4 regions of the Bradyrhizobium sp. USDA 3262 genome follow, and region 2 is predicted to be linked to each of the others. Evidence: predicted binding sites of a transcription regulator. Region 2 holds the regulator's gene; each other region holds the start of a gene.
What was found. Region 2 encodes PhoB, which activates phosphate uptake and scavenging genes when phosphate is short. Its sites were predicted from a motif close to TGTCATNNANCTGTCAT; they were not measured.
Positions count from the first base shown of each region.

Region 1: phnF (phosphonate metabolism transcriptional regulator PhnF) is a predicted target of PhoB. The motif match lies at 2,758-2,774, and genes of this name have one in related genera.
Region 3: ACVWYP_RS05920 (alkaline phosphatase) is a predicted target of PhoB. The motif match lies at 1,502-1,518, and genes of this name have one in related genera.
Region 4: ACVWYP_RS22660 (DUF47 domain-containing protein) is a predicted target of PhoB. The motif match lies at 2,576-2,592, and genes of this name have one in related genera.

Region 1 is NZ_JBSSCT010000001.1:3,583,568-3,590,889, forward strand. It holds gene phnD (phosphonate ABC transporter substrate-binding protein) at 1-24, shown strand, start outside; gene phnE (phosphonate ABC transporter, permease protein PhnE) at 108-992, shown strand; gene phnE (phosphonate ABC transporter, permease protein PhnE) at 989-1,837, shown strand; gene phnF (phosphonate metabolism transcriptional regulator PhnF) at 2,004-2,729, opposite strand; gene phnG (phosphonate C-P lyase system protein PhnG) at 2,846-3,307, shown strand; gene phnH (phosphonate C-P lyase system protein PhnH) at 3,312-3,920, shown strand; gene ACVWYP_RS16515 (carbon-phosphorus lyase complex subunit PhnI) at 3,924-5,027, shown strand; gene ACVWYP_RS16520 (alpha-D-ribose 1-methylphosphonate 5-phosphate C-P-lyase PhnJ) at 5,024-5,908, shown strand; gene phnK (phosphonate C-P lyase system protein PhnK) at 5,901-6,698, shown strand; gene phnL (phosphonate C-P lyase system protein PhnL) at 6,707-7,322, shown strand, end outside.
Region 2 is NZ_JBSSCT010000001.1:2,043,835-2,051,156, reverse strand. It holds gene ACVWYP_RS09450 (aspartate aminotransferase family protein) at 1-405, opposite strand, end outside; gene ACVWYP_RS09445 (GcrA family cell cycle regulator) at 893-1,405, shown strand; gene ACVWYP_RS09440 (IS110 family RNA-guided transposase) at 1,753-2,694, shown strand; gene phoB (phosphate regulon transcriptional regulator PhoB) at 2,774-3,484, opposite strand; gene phoU (phosphate signaling complex protein PhoU) at 3,631-4,347, opposite strand; gene pstB (phosphate ABC transporter ATP-binding protein PstB) at 4,455-5,273, opposite strand; gene pstA (phosphate ABC transporter permease PstA) at 5,270-6,115, opposite strand; gene pstC (phosphate ABC transporter permease subunit PstC) at 6,120-7,109, opposite strand.
Region 3 is NZ_JBSSCT010000001.1:1,264,927-1,272,248, forward strand. It holds gene argG (argininosuccinate synthase) at 1-248, shown strand, start outside; gene ACVWYP_RS05910 (TetR/AcrR family transcriptional regulator) at 417-1,004, opposite strand; gene ACVWYP_RS05915 (nuclear transport factor 2 family protein) at 1,100-1,465, shown strand; gene ACVWYP_RS05920 (alkaline phosphatase) at 1,576-3,333, shown strand; gene ACVWYP_RS05925 (OmpA family protein) at 3,591-5,921, opposite strand; gene ACVWYP_RS05930 (hypothetical protein) at 6,152-6,385, opposite strand; gene ACVWYP_RS05935 (VOC family protein) at 6,495-6,881, opposite strand; gene ACVWYP_RS05940 (FkbM family methyltransferase) at 7,213-7,322, opposite strand, start outside.
Region 4 is NZ_JBSSCT010000001.1:4,949,663-4,956,984, forward strand. It holds gene ACVWYP_RS22645 (ABC transporter substrate-binding protein) at 1-588, shown strand, start outside; gene ACVWYP_RS22650 (branched-chain amino acid ABC transporter permease) at 653-1,516, shown strand; gene ACVWYP_RS22655 (branched-chain amino acid ABC transporter permease) at 1,518-2,486, shown strand; gene ACVWYP_RS22660 (DUF47 domain-containing protein) at 2,632-3,276, shown strand; gene ACVWYP_RS22665 (inorganic phosphate transporter) at 3,290-4,294, shown strand; gene sugE (quaternary ammonium compound efflux SMR transporter SugE) at 4,353-4,667, opposite strand; gene ACVWYP_RS22675 (peptide chain release factor 3) at 4,821-6,440, shown strand; gene ACVWYP_RS22680 (hypothetical protein) at 6,679-7,290, shown strand.

The DNA of each region.
Region 1 (7,322 bases), 1.5 Mb from region 2:
GGTTTGCGCAAGAAGGCGAGCTGATCGCACGCCTGACGTCACGAGGGCCGGGCGTATAGCCCGGCCCTTTCTCTCCACTCAACTCCGAACCGGACTGGCACGCGTCGATGGCGACCGCCGTATCCATTCTTCCAGCGCAGCAACTGGCGACGCTGGAGGACGCCTACCGCAAGTCCGTCGCACGCAAGCGGTTGAAGGCCGCGCTGGCAACGGCGGCCTTCTGTGCGGTGCTGGTGATCGCGGCGTTCGGCGCGGAAGTGAACCTGCGCACGCTGTTCACCTATTTCGGCAATTTCGTCAGCTATTTCGATCGCATCCTGACGCTGGAGTCCGGCGCGCGGGTCTGGACCGATCCCGCCGAATGGTTCTGGGGTTGGCATAAATGGCTGAAGATGCTCGGCGAGACGATCCTGATCAGCTATGTCGGCACGCTGACGGGTGCCGTGCTCGCCTTCGCGCTCAATTTCTTCGCGGCCCAGAATACGTCGCCGGGCCCGTGGGTACGTTTCACGATCCGCCGCCTGCTGGAATTCGCGCGCACCGTTCCCGGCATCGTGTTCGCGCTGATCTTCGTGATCGCGTTCGGCCTCGGGCCGATGGCCGGCGTACTGGCGATCGCGATCCACACCACCGGGGCGCTCGGCAAGTTGTTTGCCGAGATCGTCGAGAATGCCGACATGAAGCCGGTCGAGGGCATCCGCTCCACCGGCGCGAGCTGGCTGTCCTGCATGCGCTTTGCCGTGCTGCCGCAGGTCTCGGCCGGCTATGCCAGCTATGCGCTGCTGCGCTTCGAGATCAACGTCCGCGAGGCGTCGGTGATGGGCTTCGTCGGCGCCGGCGGCATCGGCCAGGAGCTGGTGGTCGCGATCCGCAAGTTCTACTATTCCGACGTCAGCGCCATCCTCATCACCATCATCGTCACCGTCTTCATCATCGACATCTCGACCGGCTGGCTGCGCGGCCGGCTGTTCGGCAAGGAGACCCGTCGATGAGCCAGATGCCGAGGCCGGACACCACGGAACTGCGCGCGAAGTACCCCGGCGTCTTCGAACGTCCCGCATCGGCACGGCTGGCGATGCCGGCCATGATCGCGGCGGCGCTCGCGATCTTCGTGTTCGGACTGGTCGATCTCGATTTCTCGCCGTCCAGGCTGATCGCGGGGCTCGACCAGCTCGGCTGGATCACCATGCTGATGCTCCCGCCGAATCCGGGCTCGTCGTTTCCGCTCTACATGCAGGCGCTCGGCGAGACACTGTCGATCGCGGTGCTCGGCACCACGCTTGCCGCGCTGCTGGCGCTGCCAGTCAGCCTGCTGGCGGCGCGCAATATCATCCCCTCGAACCTGATCCGCTTTCCGGTGCGCCGCTTCCTCGATTCGATCCGCGGCGTCGACACGCTGATCTGGGCGCTGGTCTGGATCAACGTCGTCGGTCTCGGCCCGTTCGCCGGCGTGCTCGCGATCATGGTGTCGGACTTCGGCGCGTTCGGAAAGCTGTTCTCGGAGGCGATTGAGGCGGCGGATCGCAAGCAGGTCGAGGGCATCCGCGCCTCCGGCGGCAACGCGCTGCACGAGATCCGCTTCGGCCTGTTGCCGCAGGTGCTGCCCGTGATCGCCGGGCAGGTGCTCTACTTCATCGAGTCGAACACGCGTTCGGCGACCATCATCGGCATCGTCGGCGCCGGCGGCATCGGATTGCAGCTCGCCGAGCAGATCCGCGTGCTGGAATGGCAGAAGGTGTCGTTCCTGATCCTGATGATCCTGATCGCGGTTGCCGCGATCGATTTCATCTCCAGCAAGCTGCGCTTTGCGATCATTGGACAAAGAGCGGTGGTGTAGCTTCTTCTTCGCCTCTCCCCGCGTGCGGGGAGAGGCCGGAGCTTTCGCGCAGCGCAAAATTCCGGGTGAGGGGGGCTCTCCGCACACTCAAAGCTTTCGAAGTCGCGGAGACAGCCCCTCATCCCAACCTCTCCCCGCAAGAGCGGGGCGAGGGAGCAGAAGCACGTCAGCCGTTCTCGACCAGAAACTCGACGCGCTCGGCGGCGAAGCGCGAGCGCTTGGTCACCAGCGGCTGGTCCAGCATGTCGACGTCGGTGGCGTCGACCACCAGCACCGGCCGTCCCAGCGGCAGGTCGAGCCGCGCGGCGTCGGTCGCATCGACGATCGCCGCGGTGATCCGGGTCGAGGCGCGATGGTAGTCCTTGACGCCGTAATGTCCGAGCAGCTTGGTCATCGAGCGAACGTTGGCGAACACGCTGCCGGCATCGGGAAACCGCTCGGCCGACAGCCAGGTGGTGGAAACGCAGATCGGCGTCCGGTCGGCGAGGCGCACCGCTTCGATCCGGATCAGTGGCGCGCCGATCTTCAGGCCCAGCTCGCGGGCGATCTCGCGGTTGGCAATGTCGTCGCCTGCCTCGATCAACTGGCCGCGCGGCTCGTGACCGCCGGCGCCGACGATCTCGGAAAATCGCGTGCGTGAGCGCAAGGGATAGGCGAGGCGCTGGGCTTCGACATAGGTGCCGCTGCCGCGCTCCGCGCGCACCAGGCCGCGTTCGGCCAATGCGGCGAGCGCCCGCCGCACGGTGTGGCGGTTGACCCGGTACGTCTCGGCGATCTCCATCTCGCCGGGCAGCTTTTCGCCGGCGGCAAAGCGGCCGTCAGCGATGCCGCGCTCGATGCCGTCGGCGACCTGCCGCCACAAGGCGACGCCGGAACTTTCCTGCATGCTCATGGCGCGGTGATACCAGAAATCTTTGGTTTGTCACGAAACAGTCATGGCGCTCCGCTATCAAGTTGTCTAGTATCATAGACAACTTGATGCAAGCAAGGTTGCCCAAAGGTTTGCCCATGAGTTCGACCGGACCAAACAGCAAACAGGCCCAGCGCAAGGCCGCGATGACGGTGCTGGCGCACGCCGCCGCGACCGACATCGCCGGCAGGCTGGCGGCGATCGCGGTGCCCGCGCATGAGAACCTGCGCGAGCCGGAAAACGGCCTTGTGATGCTGCGCGGGCGGATCGGCGGCGACGGTGCACCGTTCAATCTCGGCGAGGCGACGGTGTCGCGCGCGGCGGTGCGGCTTGCGACCGGCGAGGTCGGCTTCGGCTACACGCTCGGCCGCGACGCGCGGAAGGCGCAGATGATCGCGCTGTGCGACGCCATGGTGCAATCGGCGGAACTGTCCGGCGAAGTGGAGGCCAAGGTGATCGCGCCGCTGCGCGACGCCATGAACGCCGAACGCGGCCGCAAGGCGGCGGAAACCGCGGCGACGCGGGTCGATTTCTACACGATGGTGCGCGGTGAGGGATGATGCAATGACGACGATTGCCGAAATGCCCGCGGGCTTTGCCGACAAGGTGCTGTCGGCGCAGTCGACTTTCCGTTCCGTGATGGATGCGATGGCGCGCCCGGGCAGCGTGCAGCGCGTCGCCGCGAGCGTCGGAACGCCCGCCGGCATGATGCGCGGCGCGGCCGCGATCGCGCTGACGCTGTTCGATCACGACACGCCGATCTGGCTCGACGCCGCGATGTCGGCGACGCCGGACGTCGCCCGCTGGCTGAAGTTTCACGCCAGCGCGCCGGTGGTCGCCGATTCCTCGATCGCGAGCTTCGCTTTGGTTGGCGACGCCGCGAGCCTGCCGGCGCTGGAGCATTTTGCGTTCGGCAGCAGCGAATATCCGGACCGGTCGACCACGCTGATCCTGCAGGTCGACAGCCTGTCGCAGGGGCCGGCCTTCGAGCTGAAAGGGCCCGGCATCGACGGCAGCGCCGTGCTGCAGGCGATGCTCAAGCCACGCGACCTGTTCCAGCGGCTTGCGATCAACGAAACCCTGTTCCCGCGCGGCATCGATGTCGTGCTGGTCCATGACGATGCCATTGTGGCGATTCCGCGCACCACGCGGCTGATCGCAAGCGGAGTGTGAGCGATGTATGTAGCCGTCAAGGGAGGCGAGCGCGCCATCGAGAACGCTCATCGGCTGCTCGCGCATGAGCGGCGCGGTGACCGCGACGTGCCCGAGGTGACGCTGGCACAGATCTCCGAGCAGCTCGCGCTTGGTGTCGATCGCGTGATGACCGAAGGGTCGCTCTACGATCGCGAGCTCGCGGCGCTCGCGATCAAGCAGGCGCGGGGCGACATGATCGAGGCGATCTTCCTGGTCCGCGCGTTCCGCGCCACGCTGCCGCGCTTTGGCGCCACCGAGCCGGTCAACACCGGCGAGATGCAGGTGCGGCGGCGAATCTCCTCGACCTTCAAGGACCTTCCGGGCGGCCAGATCCTGGGGCCGACCTTCGACTACACCCATCGCCTACTCGATCCGCAGCTCGCGGAAGGCTTTGTGCCGGAGCAGCCGGCGACCGTGGAGGCCTCGCAGGCCGCCACGCCGCGGGTCACCGACATCCTCGGCCGCGACGGCCTGATCGAACCCTCGCCGCAGGCAGATAGCGAAACGCCGGTCGGCGACCTCACGCGCGAGCCGCTGAGCTTTCCGGCAGATCGCGATTTGCGGCTGCAGAACCTGGCGCGCGGCGACGAGGGCTTCCTGCTCGCGCTCGGCTACTCGACGCAGCGCGGCTACGGCCGCAATCATCCCTTCGCCGGCGAGATCCGCTTCGGTGAGGTCGAGGTCGAGTTCTTCGCCGAGGACGCGGGCTTTGCCGTGCCGCTCGGCGCGATCGAATTGACCGAGTGCCAGATGGTCAACCAGTTCAAGGGCTCGACGACCGAGGCGCCGTGCTTCACCCGCGGCTATGGCCTCGCCTTCGGGCAGAGCGAACGCAAGACCATGTCGATGGCACTGGTCGATCGCGCGCTGCGTGCGCGCGAACTCGGCGAAGAGGCGGCGGCCCCGGCGCAGGACGAGGAGTTCGTGATGTCGCACTCCGACAATGTCCAGTCGACCGGCTTCGTCGAGCATCTCAAGCTGCCGCATTACGTCGACTTCCAGTCCGAGCTCGGTCTCTTGCGCAAGCTGCGGCAGGAGTTCGCGGAAGCCAACGAGGCGGTGGAAATGCAGGAGGCCGCGGAATGAACGCGCCGACGTACAATTTCGCCTATCTCGACGAGCAGACCAAGCGGATGATCCGCCGCGCGATCCTCAAGGCGATCGCGATCCCCGGCTATCAGGTGCCGTTTGCGAGCCGCGAGATGCCGATGCCGTATGGCTGGGGCACCGGCGGCGTGCAAGTGACGGCCGCGATCCTCGGTCCCGACGACGTGCTGAAGGTGATCGACCAGGGCTCGGACGACACCACCAACGCGATCTCGATCCGGAAGTTCTTCGGCAAGACCGCTGGTGTCGCGACCACGACCTCGACCACGGACGCGACCGTGATCCAGACCCGGCATCGCATTCCCGAGGCGTCACTGCATGCCGGACAGGTGCTGGTCTATCAGGTGCCGATCCCCGAGCCGTTGCGCTTCCTCGAGCCGCGCGAGACCGAGACGCGGCGCATGCACGCGCTTGCCGAATACGGGCTGATGCACGTCAAGCTCTACGAGGACATCGCGCGCTTCGGCCATATCGCCACCGCCTACGCCTATCCGGTGAAGGTGAACGCACGCTACGTGATGGACCCGTCGCCGACACCGAAATTCGACAATCCGAAGATGGACAATTGCGCGGCGCTGCAGCTGTTCGGCGCCGGCCGCGAGAAGCGCATCTACGCGATCCCCCCCTACGCCACCGTGGTGTCGCTGGACTTCGAGGATCACCCGTTCACGCGCTACCGCTTCAACGCGCCCTGCGCGCTGTGCGGCGCCGACAATTCCTATCTCGACGAGATCGTCACCGACGACAAGGGCGGGCGGATGTTTGTCTGCTCCGACACGGACTTCTGCGAGCAGCGCCAGGCCGCCGGCCATCACGGCACCGAGAGCGCAGCGCCGCACAAGGAGAAGGCGCATGTCTGAGCTCTCGAGCCTCGACAACGATGAGCCGCTGCTGGTGGCCGAGGGGCTTGCCAAGAATTACGGCCGGCTTGCGGCCTGCCGCGACGTCTCGTTCGCGCTCTATCCCGGCGAGGTGCTGGCGATCGTCGGCGAATCCGGCTCCGGCAAGTCGACGCTGCTGCAGTTGCTCTCGGCGCAACTCGCGCCGAGCGCGGGCCGGGTGTGCTACCGGATGCGCGACGGCGTGCTGCGCGATCTCGCCGAGCTCGGCGAGGCCGAGCGGCGCTTCCTGTTCCGCACCGACTGGGGCTTCGTGCACCAGGATCCGGCGCAGGGCCTGCGCATGGGCGTGTCGGCCGGCGCCAATGTCGGCGAGCGGCTGATGGCGGTCGGCTGGAATCATTACGGCCGTATCCGCGACACCGCGTCGACCTGGCTGGAACGGGTCGAGATCGATACCGGCCGCATCGACGACGCGCCGAAGACCTATTCCGGCGGCATGCGGCAGCGGCTGCAGATCGCACGCAACCTCGTCACCGAGCCGCGGCTGGTGTTCATGGACGAGCCGACCGGCGGCCTCGATGTCTCGGTGCAGGCGCGCTTGCTCGACCTGATGCGCAACCTCGTCAGCGAGCTCGGGCTTGCCGCGATCGTCGTGACCCACGATCTTGCGGTGGCGCGGTTGCTCTCGCATCGCGTGATGGTGATGAAGGGCGGCCGCGTCATCGAGACCGGCCTCACCGACCAGGTGCTCGACGATCCGCGTGAGCCTTACACGCAGCTGCTCGTTTCCTCGATTCTTCCGCCATGAGCGTGCCAATGACCGCGATGATCGAACTTGCCGACGCCGAGAAGACCTTCACCATGCACCTGCAGGGCGGCGTCGAACTGCCCGTGGTGCGCGGCGTCTCGTTCCACGCCGATCCGGGTGAGTGCGTGGTGCTGTCGGGCCCGTCGGGCGCCGGCAAATCCTCCATCCTTAAAATGATCTTCGGCAACTACCGCTGCGACAACGGCCGGATCGGCATCCGCCATCACGGCAAGGTTGTCGACCTTGCCACCGCCGAGCCGCGCCAGGTGCTGAGCATCCGCCGCTCGACCATCGGCTATGTCAGCCAGTTCCTGCGTGCCGTGCCGCGGGTGGCGACGATCGACGTCGTTGCCGAGCCCTTGATCGTCAACGGCGTGGCGCGCGAGGAGGCCCGCACGCGCGCCGGCCAGCTGCTGCGTCGGCTCAACATTCCGGAGCGGCTGTGGACCTTGCCGCCCTCGACCTTCTCCGGCGGCGAGCAGCAGCGGGTCAACATTGCGCGCGGCTTCATCTCGGACCTGCCGATCCTGCTGCTGGACGAGCCGACCGCTTCGCTCGACGCGGCGAATCGCGCCGTGGTGGTCGAGCTGATCGCGGAGAAGAAAACCAAGGGCGTCGCGATGG
Region 2 (7,322 bases):
GCCGTGGAAGGCGCCCTCGAAGGTGATGATGCGGTAGCGCTCGCCATGGCCCTTGGAGAAGTGATAATGGCGGACCAGCTTGATCACGCCCTCCATCGCTTCGGCGCCGGAATTGCAGAAGAACACGAAGTCGGCAAAGCTCTGCTCGCACAGCCGCGCGGCCAGCACCTCGCCGTCCGGGCTCTTGAACAGGTTCGACATGTGCCAGAGCTTGGTCGCCTGGTCCTGCAGCGCCTTGACCAGATGCGGATGCGCATGCCCGAGCGCGTTCACCGCAACGCCCGAGGTGAAATCGAGATAACGGTCGCCGTTGGTTGCGATCAGCCAGGCGCCCTCACCGCGCTCGAAGCCGAGATCGACCCTGGCGAAGACGGGGAGCAGATGCGACGTGGCAGCGTTGGTCATGGCGTTCACTGACGGTTTTTGAGCCGACAATTGCCGCGGGGCTTGACGCCAGCGCAGCAACGGCCAGCTTCGGAAAACAAAACGGCCGCCTTTGCGGGCGGCACGTGGCGGACATTCTATGCTGCGGTCGGTAGGTGTCAATCGCCACGAAGTGGCCTTCCTGCAATGCGAAACGAGCGCAATCCGGAGCATTCCGGTGCGGTGGAAAAGCCTCATCGCAATGCTTAACTGTATCGGAACATGTGGACGCACGGCCGCGGACTCTTGCGCCAGAGTCACGCCATATTGTAGCGTTTGGCCTGTCGGGTACGACATCTCGTGCGGCAGTACTGGACCCTCTAAGTAGCCTTCGTATCGCGCGTAAACGTTCGGGCGCAAGACCGCGCCCGGCGAGGGCTAAGGGATTCTGGCCGCAGGGATATTTGTCCAGATTGGCTCGCAGCGCCGCTCCAATGATTGGCCGGCGCTACGCGAAGGGAAGAATGCGATGACTGTATTGACCTGGTCCGACGATCGCGTCGAGCAGCTGAAGAAACTCTGGGAGTCTGGCCTGTCGGCCAGCCAGATCGCGGCGGAACTTGGCAATGTGACGCGAAACGCCGTGATCGGCAAAGTGCATCGGCTCGGCCTCTCCGGCCGCGCCAAGGCCCCCTCCACGGCCGCGCCGCGGCAGCGCAAGGCCCGCCCCGCCCAGCACATGATGCGGGTGGCGCGCCCGGTGTCCCGCGGCAACACCGCGCTGGCGCACGCCTTCGAGGTCGAGATGGAGCCCGATCCGATCTCCTACGACAATGTGGTGCCGATGAGCCAGCGGCTGTCGCTGCTCGAACTCAACGAGGCCACCTGTCACTGGCCGGTCGGCGATCCCTCAAGCCCGGAATTCTTCTTCTGCGGCGGCAAGGCGCTCGGCGGCCTGCCCTATTGCGCGCATCACTCGCGCGTCGCCTACCAGCCCGCCGCCGATCGCCGCCGGCCGTCGGCGAAACCGCAGATCAAGTGAGCACTCGGGAAACTACGGAAGACCTGAAAAACAAATCCCCGCGAAAGCGGGGATTTTTTTATGGCGCGTGGCCCGTTACATCATCGGCGTCGTCCCGGCGAAAGCCGGGACCCATAACCACTAATGCGTGTTGTTAGAAAGCCGTCTGGCCCCGTGCCGATTACGCCGGCCGCGGCGTATGGGTCCCTGTGTCTTGGAAGTCTGTCAGGATGAGGGTGGGCGGGAAGCCGTTGGGTCCTTGGCGCTTGACGCCGTGAGCCGGCTCGGTCTCCCGCCCGTTCCATCTATCAACCTGAACAGTTGCACGAGGCTGCGCCAACAGACCTCGCATCACAGGGACAGGCACCGTGATCATAGCTCTTCGTTACGTCGGAATCGACATCTCCAAAGACCACCTCGACATCTTTGATGAGGCTGACGGCGTGCCGAGGCGCATTGCCAACGCGCCACAGGCCATCACACAGCAGGTGGCGCGTTGGCAATGCGATGCGCTGGTGGTCTTCGAGGCGACGGGTATCTATGACCTCGCGCTTCGCGAGGCGCTGCGTCAGGCCGGGATCCAGTTCGCACGGATCAACCCGGCCCGTGCCCGCGACTTTGCACGGGCCAGCGGCCTACTCGCCAAGACCGATCCGATCGATGCGCGGATGCTGGCGGCCTTTGCGCGGGCCATGCAACCCGCCCCCGAGCAGGTCGCCGATCCTGCACGGGGCGCCTTGGCGAGGCTTGCAAAACGGCGGGATCAGCTGGTCCTCATGCGCGCCCAGGAGAAGAACCGGCGCAGCGAGGCCGACGATCGCGCCATGGCCGAACGCATCGGCCGCCTCATCGAGGTCCTCGACAGCGAGATCGCCGAGATCGAGGCCGACATCAGCGCATTGATTAAAGCCGAAGCGGAGATCGCGGACGATGCGAAGTTAATGCGTTCGCTGCCCGGCGTGGGTCCCGTGGCCTGCATGCAGCTCATCGCGCAGATGCCGGAACTCGGGCGGGTCGGACCGAAACAACTCGCAGCGCTCGCTGGCCTTGCTCCCTTCAACGTCGACAGCGGCGCCTTCCGCGGCAAGCGCAAGATTGCGGGCGGCCGAAAGCGCGTTCGTGACGCCCTCTATATGGCGGCCCTCAACGCAGTTCGCAGAGCAGATCCGTTCAAGGCCTTCTATGCACGACTGCGACAGGCGGGAAAACCAGCCAAACTCGCCCTCATCGCCGTCGCCAGGAAGCTGCTCACGGTCCTCAATGCCATGATGCGAGACCGAAAGCCGTACCTGCAGACCAAACCAACATAACAGTTGCCGGCTCCCGTGCGCAATTGCGCACTAGGCCGGGACGACACCGTGCTACGGGATATGAATCCCGCAACGGCCATTACGGCTGCGGCTCGGCCTTGGCAAAGCGGTCGTCGAGCGCGTAGCCGGCGCCGCGCACGGTGCGGATCGGATCCTGCTCGCGGCCCGGATTGAGCAGCTTGCGCAGGCGGCCGATATGCACGTCGACGGTGCGTTCATCGATGTAGATGTCGCGGCCCCAGACGCTGTCGAGCAGTTGCTCGCGGCTGAACACGCGGCCGGGATGCTCGAGGAAGAATTCGAGCAGGCGATACTCGGTCGGCCCGAGATCGATCGGGCGGCCCGAGCGCGCCACGCGGCGCTTCTCGCGGTCGAGCTCGATGTCGCCATAGGTCAGCACGGTTGCAAGCCGCTCCGGGCTCGCGCGGCGCAAGAGGCCCTTCACCCGCGCCAGCAGCTCCGGCACCGAGAACGGCTTGACGATGTAATCGTCGGCGCCGGTGGCAAGCCCGCGCACGCGCTCGCTTTCCTCGCCGCGCGCGGTCAGCATGATGATCGGAAGCTGCTTGGTCTCGGGCCGCGCCCGCAGGCGGCGGCACAGCTCGATGCCGGACAGGCCCGGCAGCATCCAGTCGAGGACCACGAGGTCGGGAACGCGCTCCTTCAGCCTCGTGTCGGCATCGTCGCCGCGCCCCACCGTCTCGACATCGTAGCCTTCCGCATCGAGGTTGTAGCGCAACAGCGTCGTCAGCGCTTCCTCGTCTTCGACTACCAGAATGCGTGCGCTCATCGGTTTAAGTTCTTTCTCTGTGGTGATCCGTTGCCCAGACGCAAACCGAAACGCTTACTTCCTTGAGCATAGTCCCCGCGGAAACGAATTGTCGCGAGGATCGTCCAGTTTCACTCTTGCCGGTTTCGCGCTTGCCGATGATGCCTTCAGTTGCCCGGCACCGTGGTGGCAAAAGTGGTCATGTCCCCCTTCGGGCGCTTGTCGGTGATCTGCTGGCCCTCGATCATGTAGAACACGGTCTCTGCGATATTGGTAGCGTGATCGCCGATCCGCTCGATGTTCTTGGCGCAGAACATCAGATGGATGCAGAACGAGATGTTGCGCGGATCTTCCATCATGTAGGTGAGCAGTTCGCGGAACAGCGAGGTGCAGATCGCATCGACCTCCTCGTCGCCCTTCCAGACGTTCATCGCCGCCGGCAGGTCGTGCGCGGCGTAGGCGTCGAGCACCGACTTGACCTGCGACAGCACGAGGTCGGTCATGTGCTCGAGGCCGCGGATCAGCTTCAGCGGCTGGAAATCGCTCTCCAGCGCCGCGACACGCTTGCCCATGTTCTTGGCGAGGTCGCCGATCCGCTCGAGGTCGGTGGCGACGCGCATCGCGCTGACGATCTCGCGCAGGTCGATCGCCATCGGCTGGCGGCGCGCGATCGTCAGCACCGCGCGCTCTTCGATGTTGCGCTGCAGATTGTCGATCTCGATGTCGGCGGCGACCACGCGCTTGCCGAGCGCGACGTCGCGACGGATCAGCGCGTCGACCGACTCGGTAATCATCCGCTCGACCAGGCCGCCCATCTCGGCGACCAGGCGGGTCAACTCCTGCAGGTCGCTGTCGAATGCCTTGGCGGTATGTTCAGAAGCCATCGCTTGTCTCCCTCAAACCATGATCCCGGGGATCATGGTTTCGTGTCCTGAATTTTAGCATGCCCTGATCGGAAAACCGGTTTCCACTTTTCCGGATCATGCGCCGGTCAACCGAACCGGCCGGTGATGTAGTCCTGGGTGCGCCGATCGCTCGGTGAGGTGAAGATCTTGTTGGTGTCGTCGAACTCGATCAGCTCGCCGAGATACATGAAGGCGGTCTTGTCGGAGACGCGCGCCGCCTGCTGCATGTTGTGGGTGACGATCGCGATCGTGTAGTCCTCGGAGAGCTCCTGGATCAGCTCCTCGACCTTGGCGGTCGAGATCGGGTCGAGCGCCGAGCACGGCTCGTCGAACAGGATCACCTCGGGGCGCACCGCCACGGTGCGCGCGATGCACAGGCGCTGCTGCTGGCCGCCGGAGAGCGACAGGCCGGACGCGTTCAGCTTGTCCTTGACCTCGTTCCACAGCGCGCCGCCGCGCAGCGCCTTCTCGACCCGGTCGTCCATCTCGGACTTCGAGATCTTCTCGTAGAGGCGGATGCCGAAGGCGATGTTCTCGTAGATCGTCATCGGGAACGGCGTCGGCTTCTGGAACACCATGCCGACCCGCGCGCGCAGCAAGTTGAGGTCGAGCTTGGGGTCGAGAATGTTGGTCTGGTCCAGCATCAGCTGGCCGACCGCGCGCTGGCCCGGATAGAGGTCATACATCCGGTTGAAGATGCGCAGCAGGGTCGACTTGCCGCAGCCGGACGGGCCGATGAACGCCGTGACGCGGTTGGTGCCGAGCGTCAGGTTGATGTTCTTCAGCGCGTGGTGCTCGCCGTAATAGAAATTGAGATTGCGCACCGTGACTTTCGGCGGCGCTTCAGGCAGCGGAACCTGGGGAACGTGGCCCGCGGCAGTCGTGGAGACGGAAAGCTCGGTCATTTTGCGGCCCTTTCGGCACCAAGGATACGCGCGCCGATATTCAACGCGAGCACGGTGAATGTAATGAGCAGCGCACCGCTCCACGCCAGCTCTTTCCAGTAGGCGTAGGGGCTCTGCACGAAGTTGTTGATGGTCACCGGCAGGTTGGCCATCGTCTTGGTCAGATCCAGGCTGAAGAACTGGTTCGACAGCGCGGTGAACAGCAGCGGCGCGGTCTCGCCGGCGACGCGGGCTGTCGCCAGCAGCACACCGGTGATCAGACCCGATCGCGCCGCACGATAGGCGATCCGCTTGATCACCAGCGAACGCGGCAGGCCGAGCGCGGAGGCGGCCTCGCGCAGCGGATTGGGCACCAAGAGCAGCATGTCCTCGGTGGTGCGCAGCACGACCGGGATCACGATCACCGCGAGCGCAAGACTGCCTGCGATCGCCGAGAAGCCGCGCATCGGCACCACCACCGCACCATAGATGAACAGGCCGATGATGATCGAGGGCGCGCTGAGCAGGATGTCGTTGATGAAGCGGATCACCGAGGTCAGCTTGTCGTGCTTGCCGTATTCGGCGAGGTAGGTGCCGGCGAACAGGCCGAGCGGCGCGCCGATGCCGACGCCGATCACCGTCATGATGAGCGAGCCGACGATGGCGTTGAGCAGGCCGCCTTCGGTCGAGCCGGGCGGCGGCGTGTTCTGGGTGAACAGCTGCACGCTGAGGCCGGCAAGGCCGTTATAGACCAGCGTGATCAGGATCAGCGCCAGCCAGGTGACGCCGAACAGCGCCGCGCCGACACAGAGTGCGCGGATGACGATGTCGCTGCGGCGGCGGGATTTGTAGATCGGGTTCATGGCGTTACTTCCCCGCCTTCTTTTCAAGCCGCATCAGCATCAGCCGCGCGCCGGCGAGCACGAAGAAGGTCAGCACGAACAACAGCAGGCCGAGCAGGATCAGGCCGGACTGGTGCAGGCCGTCGCTCTCGGCGAATTCGCTAGCGATCGCCGCCGAGATCGTGGTGCCCGGCGCGAAGATCGACGACGAGATCCGGAACGAGTTGCCGATGATGAAGGTCACCGCCATGGTCTCGCCGAGAGCGCGGCCGAGCGCCAGCATGATGCCGCCGATCACGCCGACGCGGGTGTAGGGGATCACGACGTTGCGGACGACTTCCCAGGTGGTGCAGCCCATGCCGTAGGCGGCTTCCTTCAGCACCGGCGGCACGGTCTTGAACACGTCGACCGAGATCGCGGTGATGAAGGGCAGCACCATGATCGCAAGGATCAGCGCGGCGTTGAACAGGCTGAGATAGGACGGCGGACCGGCGAACACCGCGCCCAGCACCGGGACGCCTTCGAAGATCCGGATCATGAAGGGCTGGAAGGTGTTGGCCAGGAACGGGCCCAGCACGAAGAAACCCCACATGCCGTAGATGATCGAGGGAATGCCGGCGAGCAGCTCGATGGCGATGCCGATCGGGCGGCGCAGCACTTGCGGGCAGAGCTCGGTGAGGAACACGGCGATGCCGATGCCGACCGGAATGGCGATCATCATCGCGATGACGGAGGTGATCAGCGTGCCGTAGATCGGGCCGAGCGCGCCGAGCACCGGCGGATCGGCCGAGGGCGCCCAGCGCTGCGTCCAGAGGAAGGCGAAGCCGTATTCCTTCATCGCCGGCCAGGCGCCGACGATCAGCGACAGGATGATGCCGCCGAGGATCAACAGAACCGAGATCGCCGAGATGCGGGTGATCCAATAGAAGGTGAGGTCACCGAGCTTGAAGGCGCTGAGGGCCTTGGCGCGATCGTAAGGTCCCGCGGCTTCCATCACATCGCTCTGAACAGCCATGTCTGCCACGCCAATCCCCTCTTTAGTATGCAAAAGCCACGCAAACCGCTACGCCCCGAAGCGATCTTCACTGACGCATTTGGCCGGGCGTCGTCGTTCCAGCCACGCCTCTTGAGGCGCGAACCCCGGCCTCGATCCCGCGCTTGTTGCCGCGGTGATGGAGACCGGGTCTTGGTCGCTCAACCTGTGCCGCGATCGAGTCGGCACAGGTCC
Region 3 (7,322 bases), 780 kb from region 2:
TGCGCCGCGGCAACGACTACTCCATCCTCAACACCGAGAGCCCGAACCTGACCTATGCGCCGGAACGGCTCAGCATGGAGAAGGTCGAGGACGCCGCCTTCACGCCGGCCGACCGCATCGGCCAACTGACGATGCGCAACCTCGACATATCAGACACCCGTGCCAAGCTCGGTCTCTACAACAAGACCGGCCTCATCTCGAGCGGCGAAGGCGCGCAGATCTTCCAGCTCGAGAACGACAAGGACTGAGGCGGCACCCTCTCGCCTCGTCGTCCCGGGCAAGCGAAGCGCGACCCGGGACCCATAACCACAGGCCGTGGTTATGAAGTACGCTGGTGCTCCAGCGCGTTTCCACGACTCCTCCCTGTGGTTATGGGTCCCTGCTTTCGCAGGGACGACCCGGGGATGGATATCGGCCTACTTCACCCTGAGCGCATCCAGCAGCGAGCGGAACGCGCGCGCGTAATCGGTGCCGGTCTTGCCGATATCCGGCCCCGCGGAAACCGCGACCGCCGCCTCCGTCACCGCGCCGAGCAGCAGCCGTGCCAGCGGCTCGATCGGTTGCCTGGCGATCACACCGGCGTCCATCGCAGCAGTTAGCGCGCGTGGAAACTTGCCGCCGAAATGTTTGGCGTCGATCTCGCGCCAGCGCTCCCAGCCGAGCACGGCGGGACCATCGCGCAAGATGATCTGGCCGGTCGGGCCCTTCGAGCACGCCGCGAAATAGCCTTGCGTGCCCGCCGCCATCGCCGCCAGCGGATCGTTCTCGGCGCGCGAGATGCGATCGAGATCGGCGACGAGGTCGATTGACACCTGCTCGAACACGGCCTCGAACACCGCCTCCTTGGTCGCGAAGTGATGATAGACCGCGCCCTTGGCGACGCGCGCTCCAGCGGCGATGTCGTCCATCGTCGCAGCGGCAAAGCCGCGCTCGCCAAAAATGCGCCGCGCCGCCTTGACGATGGCGGCTCTGGTTTTCTCGCGCCGCTCGGCCTGGGTTGCCATGGCGCATCTCTATCCCAGTTCCAGGCGCAAGCCAATTGACTTACCGACTGCCAGTCGATAAATACCGACTATCAGTCTGTAACTGGAGAGTGCCCATGCCCTCGCTTAGGACGTTGCAAGCCTTCGCTGACACGGTGGAATCCAACGACCATGTCGGCGCGATCAGGAACTTCTATTCAGACGATGCCCGCACCCAGGAGAATGACGGCCAGTGGCGGGTCGGCCGCGAGGCACTGGCAGCGCGCGAGGCGGCGGTGCTGGCCGCGGTCGCCGGCGTCAAGACCACGCGGCTCGGGCCGCTCCTGCTCGACGGCGATCATTCGGCGATCTGCTGGCGCTTCGAATTCACCGGCAAGGACGGCAAGGTGCGCAGCATGGAGGAGGTCGCTTGGCAGACCTGGCGGGGCGAGGAGCTGGTCGAGGAGCGCTTCTTCTACGATCCGCAGCAGATGGCGCGCTGAAATCGCGCCGGCCTTGCGGCAATACGCCCCGGCGCGCCTCATTGCGCCGTCATCCGCCGCAACTAGCCTCCGCTCCGATGCGCATGATGCGTAAGGGCGGAGCATCGATCATGATCAAGCAAGTTGCCGGTATGGCCGTCACGCTGGCGTTGTCGGCAGCGCCGGCGTTCGCCCAGACGATCTATCCGATCGATCGCGCCGATATCCTCGTCGGCGCCAAATTCGACTTCAAGGTCGAGCTTCCGGGGCTGGTCGATCAAGCCAAGCTCAAGGTCACGCTGAACGGCGCGGATTATGCCGCGGTATTCGGCCAGGGCGGCACATTCACCGCGCGCGAGGCCGGCCGGGAGCAGTCGGCGCTGTTGCTGCGCGATGTCTCGCTCGCCAAGCCCGGGCAGGTCGCCGTCGAAGTCAGCGACGGCACGCAGAGCCGGAAGGTGACCTGGACCGTCTACGACACCGGGGCACGCAAGGCCAGGAACGTGATCCTGTTCATCGGCGACGGGATGTCGCCGTCGCATCGCGTCGCCGCGCGAATCCTTTCCAAGGGAATTGCGGAGGGCAAGAGCCGCGGCAAGCTCGCGATCGACGACATGCCGCATATGGCGCTGGTCGCGACCGCGGGCTCGGACTCGATCATCACCGATTCGGCGAACGCCGCGAGCGCCTACGCCACCGGCCACAAGGCCGCGGTCAATGCGCTCGGCGTCTACGCCGACCGCACGCCCGATCCGCTCGACGATCCCAAGGTCGAGACCATCGCGAGCCTCGTCAAGCGCCGGGCGGGCCTCGCCGTCGGCATCGTCACCAACACCGAGGTCGAGGATGCGACCCCGGCGGCGATGGTTGCGCATACCCGCCGCCGCGCCGCCTATGACGCGATCGTCGCGCAATATTTCGACGCGAAGCCCGACGTGCTAATGGGCGGCGGCTCCGCGAACTTCCTGCCGCAATCCACGTCCGGGTCGAAACGCAAGGACGATATCGATTATCTGGCGCGCTTCCGCGACGCCGGCTATCCGGTCGCGACCACCGCAAGCGAGCTGAACGCGCTGGCGGCGAAGCCCGACGCCCGCCAACTGCTCGGCCTGTTCGCCGCCGGCAACATGGACGGCGCGCTCGACCGCAAGTTCCTGAGGGGCGGTGGCGTCAGGAAATTCCCCGAGCAGCCGGACCTGACCGAGCAGGTTCAGGCCGCGCTCACGGTGCTGTCGAAGCACGAGGCCGGTTTCTTCCTGATGGTCGAGTCCGGCCTGATCGACAAATACGCCCATCTGCTCGATATGGAGCGCGCGGTCTACGACACCATCATGCTCGACAATGCGGTGCGGCTGGCAAAGGCCTGGGCGAAAGCGCGCAACGACGACACGCTGATCCTGGTCGTGGCCGACCACAACCATCCGAACAGCCTGGTCGGCACCATCAATGACGACATGGCGGCGACACCCAACGTGCCGCTGCGCGAGCGCGTCGGCGTCTACGAGAAAGCCGGGTTTCCGAATTATCCGGCGCCGGACGCCGAGGGTTATCCGTCACGCGTCGATGTCAGCCGGCGGCTTGCGATCTTCTCCGCCAGCCTGCCGGATCACTACGAGACGTTCCGCCCGAAACTCGACGATCCGAACGAGCCGACCGTGAAGGGCGACCAGCCCGACACGTTCAAGGCCAATGACAGGTACAAGGATGTCCCCGGCGTCGTGCTGCGCTTCGGCAATCTGCCGGCGATGATCGGCGCCAGCGTGCATTCCGGCGAGGATGTCATCCTCACCGCGACCGGCCCGGGCAGCGAGCGCGTCCACGGCTCGATGGACAACACCGAGGTATTCCGCGTGATGGTCGAGGCGCTGGGACTGGGGGCGGAGAAGTAACGAATGATGAGATTGGGTCGATCAGCAGGCCCGCTGTACCTCTCCCGCTTGCGGGGGCGACGCTTCTCCAACCTCCCCTTGAAAAGGGGAGGTCGCTTTGCTCGTCAGAGCAAAGCGGGTGGGGATCTGCTCTCTCCGCAAACAGTGTTGCCTGCGGCTGACCCCCATCCCGACCTTCCCCCTTTCAGGGGGAAGGAGAAGAAACAAAAATGGCCGGGATCGCTCCCGGCCATTTCGTCGCGTGATGTCGCGCCGGCTCAGCGCGGCGGGGCGGCGGAGGCGGTGCCGCCGTTGAGCAGCGGGGTGATGCGGCGGACGGTGACGCGCCGGTTGATGCGGCTCGGTCCGTCGGTCTGCTCCTTCAGATATTGCGAGCCGTAACCCTGCGAGGTCAGGTTCTCCGCCGGCACGCCGAACTGCTGCGTCAAGAGCTCGGCGGCGGATTGCGCACGGCGGTCCGACAGCGACAGATTGTCGGTGTCGTTGCCGGTCGCATCCGTATGGCCCTCGATCAGGAACACCTCGCGCGGATTGCGCTGGATGGCCCGATTGAGACCGTCGGCGATCACCTGCAGCCGCGCAGCCTGGTCTGGCGGGACGGTCCACGATCCGGAGTCGAAATTGATCGTGTTGACGTCGATGCTCGGCATCTGCATGCGGACATTGGGGCTGTAGCGGATCTCGTCGAGCGAGTAGCGCCGTTCGATCCGCTGCACCGGCGGTGCCTCCATGGTCTCGTAGATCACGTCGGGCGACGCGTCCTGAGCGTCGACGATGTAGCGATCGTAGGGAATGTTGACCACCGGCGGTGGCGCGTCGACATAGAAGCCGCCGACCGCCCGCGGATCGCGATAGCTGTTGTCGATGATGACGACCTCGCGTCCGCCAGTGTCCCTGCGGATCCGGCGCAGCATCTGGCCGTCGGACCCGACCACCGTGATGATCTCGCTGCCGTCGGGACGAACCACCACCGTCCGCGTCTCGCCGCCGATCGTCTCGGTGCGGATATCGCGCGCGCCGTAGCGGAAACGATAGACGTCGTCGCCGCGGACATAGGCCTGGCCGCCCGGATCGCGGATGATGACGCGGTCCGGCTCGGTGTAGATGGTGCGGCCGCCCTCGACGACCTCCTGCCGCTGGCTGTGCAGGTCGGCGATGCTGCCGCCGATGATGGCTCCGGCAACCACGCCGGCACCGACCGCGGCGCCGATCGCGAGCGGCTTGATGTTGTCATGGCGCGGCGGCGGCGGCAGCGGTGCTGCGACGGCAGGCGCGGCGCGGAAGGCGGGCGCAACCGTTGGCGGCGCGTATTGCGCGCGGCCGGGCGGCGGCGTTGCGGCGGCCGAACCGGGGACGACCGACGGTGCCGGCGCGCCCATGGCTGCTCCCTGGGCTGGCGATACGCCGGGCGCGACGCCCGGACGTGCTGCCGGCTGACCCGGAGCCGGGGTCGCGCCGGGCGCGCCCATTGCCGCGCCCGGGGTTGCCGGTGTTCCGGGCGGTGTCGCCGGACGTCCCTGCTGACCTGGCGCCGGTGGCGTCGGCGTCGCGCCGGGTGCCGGAGGCGTCGCGGCAGACGGGGTACCTGGACGCGCGGGCTGTGCGCCGGCTGCCGGAGGTGTCGGGGTCGGTGTCGCACCGGGAGCTGTCGCGGCGGGCGGTGTGCCCGGTCGTGCCCCTGCTGCCGGCGGCGTTGTCGTTGTCGAAGGCGTGGGCGTTGACGTCGCCGCGGGCGGGGTGCCCGGCGGTTGCTTGGCGCCGCCAGGACGTTCACCGCGTTCGCCACCCGGACGATCACCAGGGCGGCGTTCGGCCGGTGCCGTTGTCGGAGCTCCCGGCGTTGCGGGCGTCGGTGTCGGCGTTGCCGCCGCGGGCGGGGTGCCGGGGCGTGCTGCCGGCGCGGCGTTCGGCGTGGCGCCGGGCGTTGGCGTCGGGTGCGCGGGTCCTGCGCCAGGCGGCGGCGTGCCCGGTCGCTGCGGTGCTGCGGCCGGCGGCGGTGGAGTCGGCGTCGGATGTGCGGGGGCGGCCGCCGGCGGTGGCGGGGTCGGCTTCGCAGGCGCCGCTGCGGGCGGCTCCGGCCGTGCCGGTGCCGGCGATGGCTTCGCGGGCGCGGCCGCGGGCGGCGGCGGTGTGGGATGCGCAGGAGCAGCAGACGGCGGAGGCGTCGTCGGGCGCGCGGCAGGCGGCTCGGGCCGTGCGGGAGCCGGCGGCGGCGCCGGATGCGGTGCGGCTGCCGGAGGCGGCGTCGGCTTTGCCGGTGCAGCTGCGGGCGGCTCGGGCCGCGCAGGTGCTGCAGGCGGGGTCGGCTTCGCGGGCGCTGCGGCCGGCGGCGGAGCAGGATGTGCCGGTGCCGCGGCGGGAGGTGGCGCCTGCGGGTGCGGCGCGGCCGCCGGCGGTGCCGGACGTGCAGGAGCACCCGGCGCGCCCGGCGCCGGCCGCGCCTTCGGCTTTCCGTCAGGTCCGGTTTCTTCCTTCTGCTGCGCCTGTGCGACGACCAGAGGCGAAGTTTGGGCGTGCGACGCTGAGGTGGCGAACTGCATCACCGTCAGCGCAGTCGTGGCAAGCAGCACGAAACGAAGCTTTGTCATTGTCTAGGAGTCCCCGGCGGAAAGTCTGGGCAGGAAAGCAAAGTGAGAACCGAACAATTCGGCAGGACGATGAACCGCCAGCCGTTAGGCCGGATTGTGGCGAGCCACGAATCATCGGCGAAGTTTATTTCGACATTATAACGGGTTGCATGTGCGATTGTTCACCGCGCGTTCAGAAGAAACGCACCGACACATATGCAATCGACGTGGAACCAAGGCGCAAGAGTGGCTCACCGGCCGGCGAGTCGATCTGTCGCAGGCGGTGGGCCGGACGGTCCTGGCGGCCCGCGCACCGGTGATTCGTCAGGTGTCTTGCCGGGCAACTCGTCCGGTCGCGGCGGCTCGCCGGGTTCGCGCACCGGCTCCGGAATCTCGGGACGCGGATTGCCGGGTGGAATTCCCGGCGGCGGTTCGCTCGGGGTGCCCGGCGTCGTCGGCGGAATCTCCGGGGGCTCGATCGGCATCATGTCGAGACCCCGCGGCGGTTGCCGATGCCAGATCGCGTCGCGCGCATTGATCGCTCCATCGAAGTTCGCAGCGACAACGGATCGCGCGCCGCGGCGTTCCGATGTTTCACCCGGGCGTGTGACAGACCGCCTCGATATTGTGGCCGTCGGGATCGAGCACGAATGCGCCGTAATAGTTCGGGTGATAATGCGCGCGAATGCCGGGCGCGCCGTTGTCGCGGCCGCCGGCCGCCATCGCAGCCTTGTAGAAGGCATCGACGGTGGCGCGGTCCTTGGCCGTGATGGCGATATGCACCGGCTTGTTCATCGCGCCTTCGCCGCCGATCCAGAAGTCCGGCTGGCCGTCGGCGCCGAAACCCGCCGCAGGCGCGTGCCCGGTCACCTCAGCGGGTACTTCCATGATCAGGCCGTAGCCGAGCGGCGCCAGCGCCGTCTGGTAGAACGCCTTCGCGCGTTGATAGTCGGAGACAGAAAAGCCGATATGGTCGATCATCGCGAGCCTCCCTTGTTGTGATGCATTTGCATCCGCGTTCTCGTCTCACCTCCCCTTGCAAAGGGGCGGTGAAACGTAGCCCGGATGAAGCGAAGCGCAATCCGGGGCTGCTCCAGCCGCCGATGGTCTGGTCCCGGATTTCGCTGCGCTTCATCCGGGCTACGGATTTACATCCGCAGACTCGTTGCCTCACCTCCCCTTGAAAAGGGGAGGTCGCTTTGCTCGCGAGAGCAAAGCGGGTGGGGATCTGCTCTCTCCGCTGGCACCGTTACCTGGGGCTGACCCCCATCCCGACCTTCCCCCTTTCAGGGGGAAGGAGAAGACAGGGCTGTCAACCCCGTACCAGCAGCGTGTTGCTCCGCGTCCGGCCCTGCTCGACGTAACCGCGCGCATGCATGTCCGCAATGCAGTCGTCGGTCCATTCGTCCTTCGACAGATGCT
Region 4 (7,322 bases), 2.9 Mb from region 2:
CTGCTGCAGGCGCAGGCCTCCAAGGCCAAGATCATCGGCCTCGCCAATGCCGGCGGCGACACCACCAACTCGATCAAGCAGGCGGCCGAGTTCGGCATCGTCAAGGGCGGCCAGAAGCTCGCGGCGCTGCTGCTGTTCCTCACCGACGTCAAGGCGATCGGGCTCGAGACCGCGCAGGGCCTCAACTTCACCGAGACGTTCTACTGGGACCTCAACGACAAGACCCGCGCCTTCTCCAAGCGCTTCTCGGAGCGGATGAAGAACAGCGCGCCCCCGACCATGGTGCAGGCCGGCGTCTATGCGGGCCTCATCCATTACTTCAAGGCGCTGGAAGCGCTCGGCGGCAATCCGCATGACGGCGCCAAGGTGGTCGCGAAGATGAAGACGATCCCGACCGACGATCCGCTGTTCGGCAAGGGCGAGGTCGAGGCCAACGGCCGCGTCACCCACGACGCCTATCTGTTCGAGGTGAAGAAGCCCTCGGAGTCCAAGGGACCGTGGGACTTCTACAAGCTGGTCGGCACCGTGCCGGGCAACCAGGCCTTCACGCCGCTCGACAAGAGCACCTGCGCGCTTCTGAAGAAGTGACGATCATGCCCGCCGGCCATGCGCGTGGCCGGCGGGCTTCATCTATCTAGCGAAAGCTCATTCGATGCAGGCTCTCTACGCACAGCTTCTGGTGGGACTGATCAACGGCTCGTTCTACGCGCTGCTCAGTCTGGGGCTCGCCGTCATCTTCGGCATGCTCAACATCATCAATTTCGCGCATGGCGCGCTCTACATGATGGGCGCCTTCGTGGCGTATTTCCTGCTCAACCTGGGCGGCATCAATTACTGGTGGGCGCTGATCATCGCACCCGTCGTGGTCGGCATCTTCGGCATGATCCTCGAGCGGACCATGCTGCAATGGCTGACCGGCCTCGATCATCTCTACGGACTGCTGCTGACCTTCGGCATCGCGCTGATCGTGCAGGGCGTGTTCCAGAACTATTTCGGCTCCTCGGGCCTGCCTTACTCGATCCCGGATCAGCTCAAGGGCGGCGTCAATCTCGGCTTCATGTTCCTGCCGATCTATCGCGGCTGGGTCGTCATCTTCTCGCTCGTGGTGTGCCTTGCGACCTGGTTCCTGATCGAAAAGACGCAGCTCGGCGCCTACCTGCGCGCCGCAACCGAGAACCCGACGCTGGTGCGCGCATTCGGCATCAACGTGCCGCGCATGATCACGCTGACCTACGGGCTCGGCGTCGGTCTTGCCGCGCTCGCCGGCGTGCTGTCGGCGCCGATCAACCAGGTCCGCCCGCTGATGGGCGCCGATCTCATCATCGTGGTGTTCGCGGTGGTCGTGATCGGCGGCATGGGCTCGATCATGGGCTCGATCATCACCGGCTTCGCGCTCGGCGTGATCGAGGGACTGACCAAGTATTTTTATCCCGAGGCCTCCAACACCGTGGTGTTTGTCCTGATGGTGGTGGTGTTGCTGGTGAAGCCAACGGGACTGACGGGACGGGCGGCTTGATATGTCAGCATTGACCGACGATACACTTCCGATCACGCCGCGCGCGATGCGCGACGAGATGATCGTATTCGCCGCGATGGCGCTGTTGCTGGCGATCGTGCCGTGGACGGGGATTTATCCGTTCTTCGTCATGCAGGCGCTGTGCTTCGCGCTGCTCGCCTGCGCCTTCAACCTCCTGATCGGCTATGGCGGCCTGCTGTCGTTCGGCCACGCGATGTTCCTCGGCACCGCCGGTTACGTCTCGGCGCACGCGCTGAAGGTGTGGGGGCTGTCGCCGGAGCTCGGCATCCTGGTCGGCACCGCGGCCGCGGCCTTGCTCGGCCTGGTCACCGGCTTCATCTCGATCCGCCGCCAGGGCATCTATTTCTCGATGATCACGCTGGCGCTGTCGCAGCTGCTCTACTTCATCTACCTGCAGGCGCCGTTCACCCATGGTGAGGACGGCATCCAGGGCATCCCGCAGGGCCACCTGCTCGGCATCTTCGACCTGTCGAAGCCGCTGGTGCTCTATTACGTCGTGCTGGTCGGCTTCCTCGCCGGCTTCCTGCTGATCTACCGCACCATCAACTCGCCGTTCGGCGAGGTGCTGAAGTCGATCCGCGAGAACGAGCCGCGCGCGATTTCGCTCGGCTACAAGACCGACCAGTACAAGATGCTGGCCTACATCCTGTCGGGCACGCTGGCGGGCTTTGCCGGCTCGCTGAAGGTGTTCGTGGCGCAGAATGCCTCGCTCACCGACGTGCACTGGTCGATGTCCGGTGAAATCGTGCTGATGACGCTGGTCGGCGGTCTCGGCACCATCTTCGGCCCGGTGGTCGGCGCCTTCGTGATCATCGCCATGCAGCAATATCTCGCCGGTTTCGGCCAGTGGGTGACGGTGATCCAGGGCGTGATCTTCGTGGCCTGCGTGCTGCTGTTCCGGCGCGGCCTGGTCGGTGAGCTGGCCCACCTGTTGCGGCGGTCGCTGTAGGGCACGTCTCGGCGATTTTCGGCCGACATAGCGGTGGACGACCGCCCGTTTGGGCGGTCGATCCCGATGCTTTCCCCGCCAGATGCTCTATGACAGTTCTGTGACAGTCGCTAAAAGGGCTGTCCCGGAACGATGGAACTGAGACATGCTGCGGTGGTTTCGCGCTTTCCTGCCCAAGGAAGAGCGCTTTTTTGACCTGTTCGCCCGCCACGCCCAGACCTCCGTGCAGTGCGCATTGGCGTTGCAGGACATGCTGAAGGGCGGGGAGGAGACACCCGTCTTTTGCCAGCGCGTCAATCAGTTCGAGAACGACGCCGATAGCGTCACCCGTGAGGTCCTGACCGCGGTTCGCCGCACCTTCATCACCCCGTTCGATCGCGGCGATATCAAGAACCTGATCACCTCGATGGACGATGCGGTCGACCAGATGCAGGCGACCGCAAAGGCGGTCATGCTGTTCGAGGTGCGCGAGTTCGAGCCGCCGATGCGCGAGATCGGCACGCTGATCGTGGAATGCGCCAATCTGGTGGTCCGCGCGCTGCCCTTGTTGCAGGGCATCGGCCAGAACGTCTCGATGCTGACCCAGATCACCGAGGAGCTGACCAAGCTCGAGGGCCGGGTCGACGATCTCCATGATATCGGGCTCAAGGAGCTGTTCCTGAAGCACCGCAACGCCAACACGATGGACTTCATCGTGGGCGCGGAGATCTACGACCATCTCGAGAAGGTGGCCGACCGCTTCGACGACGTCGCCAACGAGATCAATTCGATCGTGATCGAGCAAGTGTAGAGCGGGGCATCACGTGGACGCCACGCTGGGTCTTCCAATTCTGACCATCCTGATCGCGGTCGCGCTGCTGTTCGACTTCCTGAACGGCCTGCACGATGCGGCGAACTCGATCGCGACCATCGTCTCGACCCGCGTGCTGCGGCCGCAATACGCGGTGTTCTGGGCGGCGTTCTTCAACTTCGTCGCGTTCCTGGTGTTCGGCCTGCACGTTGCCAATACCATCGGCACCGGGATCATCGAGCCGTCGGTGGTCGATGCGACCGTGATCTTCGCCGCGCTGGTCGGCGCGATCGTCTGGAACGTGATCACCTGGGCGCTGGGGATTCCGTCGTCGAGCTCGCACGCCCTGATCGGCGGCCTGGTCGGCGCCGGCATGGCGAAAGCGGGGATTTCGGCGGCGGTGTGGAGCGGGCTCTCCAAGACCTTGCTCGCGATCGTGCTGTCGCCGCTGGTCGGTTTCCTGCTGGCGCTGGTGCTGGTCGCGATCGTGTCCTGGCTCTCGGTGCGCTCGACGCCGTTCGCGGTCGATCGCGCCTTCCGCATCCTGCAATTCGCCTCGGCGTCGCTCTATTCGCTCGGCCATGGCGGCAACGACGCGCAGAAGACCATGGGCATCATTGCCGTGCTGCTCTATTCACAGGGCCATCTCGGCGACACCTTCGAGATTCCGTTCTGGGTGGTGCTGGCCTGCCAGAGCGCGATGGCGCTGGGCACGCTGATGGGCGGCTGGCGGATCGTCCGCACCATGGGGCTGCGGATCACCAAGCTGACGCCGATGCAGGGTTTTTGCGCCGAAACCGGCGGCGCCGCGACGCTGTTCATGGCGACCTATCTCGGGGTTCCCGTATCGACCACGCACACCATCACGGGCGCCATCGTCGGCGTCGGCGCGGCACGGCGGCTCTCCGCCGTGCGCTGGAGTGTGGCGAGCTCGATCGTCTATGCCTGGGTGATCACGATCCCGGCGTCGGGCGCGGTCGCAGCCGCGACGTATTGGGCGGTTCAGATTTTGAAGTAGCGTTTTCGAGCGAAGTGGAAGCCGGTTCGCGCTAACAAAACGCGTCCCAAGGAAGTCATCAGCCGACCAGCTTCAGCCCGACGATGCCGGCAACGATCAGCCCGATGCTGGCTAGCCGCATCGCGGTCGCGGGTTCACCGAGCAGGATGATGCCGAGCGCCGCGGTGCCGACCGCGCCGATCCCGGTCCAGACCGCGTAGGCGGTTCCAATCGGCAGCGTCTTGAGCGCGAGGCCGAGCAGGATGACGCTGCCGGCCATCGCCGCCAGCGTCAGCACCGACGGCACCAGCCGCGAGAAACCTTCGGTATATTTCAGCCCGATCGCCCAACCGATCTCGAGCAGGCCAGCGGTGAACAGAATGGTCCAAGCCATCACGAACCCTCCGGATAAGGCAGGGTCGTCCCCGCGAATGGTATGGTGAGGAGAAGGTCGTCCTTCCGCTGCCCATATGGGGATGGTGCGGCCGTTCCGCATTGCGACAAAACGCCCTTGATTGCGCCCGTTTTCCCTGCCAAATGCCCCGCCATGTCCGACATTTCAGTTTCAGCCGAATCGCCGTCCCGCTCGCCGCTTTCAGAGGAAGTGGCGCGACGGCGCACCTTTGCGATCATCTCGCACCCGGACGCCGGCAAGACCACGCTGACGGAAAAGCTGCTGCTGTTCGGCGGCGCCATCAATCTCGCGGGCCAGGTCAAGGCCAAGGGCGAGCGGCGCAACACGCGCTCGGACTGGATGAAGATCGAGCGCGAGCGCGGCATTTCGGTCGTCACCTCGGTGATGACCTTCGAGTTCAACGACCTTGTGTTCAACCTCTTGGACACGCCGGGCCACGAGGACTTTTCGGAAGATACCTATCGCACGCTGACCGCGGTCGACTCCGCGGTCATGGTGATCGACGCCGCGAAAGGCATCGAGGCGCGCACCCGAAAGCTGTTCGAGGTGTGCCGGCTGCGCGACATCCCGATCATCACCTTCATCAACAAGATGGACCGCGAGAGCCGCGACACGTTCGAGCTCCTGGACGAGATCGAGAAGACGCTGGCGCTCGACACCACGCCGATGACCTGGCCGGTCGGCCGTGGCCGCGACTTCCTCGGCACCTATGACGTCGTCAATGGCGGCGTGAGGCTGCTCGAGGGCGGCGGCGCCAAGACCGGCGCCACCGAGCAGATCGACATCGCCGATCTCGGCAAGCGCAACCCCAATCTCGACGTCGCCGAGGTCAAGGATGAGCTCGCGCTGGCGTCGGAGGCCTGCAAGCCGTTCGAGCTCGCGGCATTCCGCGAAGGCCATCTGACGCCGGTCTATTTCGGCAGCGCGCTGCGCAATTTCGGCGTCGGCGATTTGCTGGAAGGCCTCGGCAAGTTCGCGCCGGCGCCGCGCGCGCAGGACTCGGATTTGCGCAAGGTCGAGGCCGCCGAGCCGCGCATGAGTGCCTTCGTGTTCAAGATCCAGGCCAACATGGATCCGAACCACCGCGACCGCATCGCCTTCGCCCGGCTGTGCTCGGGCAAGCTGAGCCGCGGCATGAAGGCCAAGCTGGTGCGTACCGGCAAGAACATGAGCCTGTCGAGCCCGCAGTTCTTCTTCGCGCAGGACCGCTCGGTCGCCGACGAGGCCTTTGCCGGCGACGTCGTCGGCATTCCGAACCACGGCACGCTGCGGATCGGTGACACCCTCACTGAGGGCGAGGATCTGACCTTCGTCGGCGTGCCGAGCTTCGCGCCGGAAATCGTCCGCCGCGTCCGGCTCACCGACGCGATGAAGGCGAAGAAGCTGAAGGAAGCCTTGCAGCAGATGTCGGAGGAGGGCGTCGTGCAGGTGTTCCGCCCGCGCGATGGCGCGCCGGCGCTGGTCGGGGTGGTCGGCCCGCTGCAGCTCGACGTGCTGAAGGCGCGGCTCGACGCCGAATATTCGCTGCCGGTCGAGTTCGAGATCTCCGAATTCTCGCTGGCGCGCTGGATCTCGTCCGACGACCGCAAGCAGCTTGATGCGTTCGTCGCCGCCAACAATTCCGGCATCGCCGACGACGTCGACGGCGATCCCGTGTTCATGGCCAAGAACGAGTTCTATCTCGGCTACACCCGCGAGCGCGCCGAGGGCATCACCTTCTCCAACGTCAAGGACGTGAAGAAGAAGGCGTAGCGCGGCATACGCATCGCGCCGCATCTTCGGTGTCGTCCCCCGGCTCGACCGGGGGACCCAGTACGCCGCGGCCTGTCCGTTACCCGCTGCCGTCTCTGGAATACTGGATCGCCCGGTCGAGCCGGGCGATGACAGCGAGGTTGTGGCGCGAAAAGCGCGAGGACGTGAACCGGCCCCCGCTTGATGCGCTCCGGCTGCGGCACCACTTTCCCCGGAAGCGCAATCCGGGTCCATCTGCATGCTCCGACGCGTCGCCATCTGCCTCGCTTTTGCCGTGCTGGCCTTTGCCCTCGCGGGCTCGGCCTCTGCGCGGCAGCGGCATCAGACCAACCCGGTGCCGTTCGCGCACACACCCTGCAGCGTGCTCGACAGCGGACCCTGCATCCCATCCTATTGCAGCGTGTTCAACCACGGGCCGTGCCTGCCCGAGATCGATTATCCGTACGGCGAAAATCTCCAGCTCACGATCCTCACGGTGCCGCCGCAGGATCAGGCCGAGAAGTACCGCAAGCCGGATCATGATCTCGATACCATCGGCGATCTCTTCGCCGCGCTGCGCGCCTGTTGGGCGCCGCCACCACCGGACGACGCGCGCGAGGGCATGCAGATGTCGGTGCGCTTCAGCTTCAAGCGGACCGGCGAGATGATCGGCACGCCGCGCCTGACATTTTCGACGCGGGGCACCCCGGCCGACACCCGCACCACCTACCTCAACGCGATCAATGCCTCGCTGGATGCCTGCCTGCCGCTGAAATTCACCGGCGGATTGGGCGGGGCGCTGGCCGGCCGGCCGATCATGATCCGCTATGTCGACAACCGCGAGCTGGCCAAATCGGCCGACAAGCCTTGATGGCACCGTCATTCCGGGGCGATGCGAAGCAT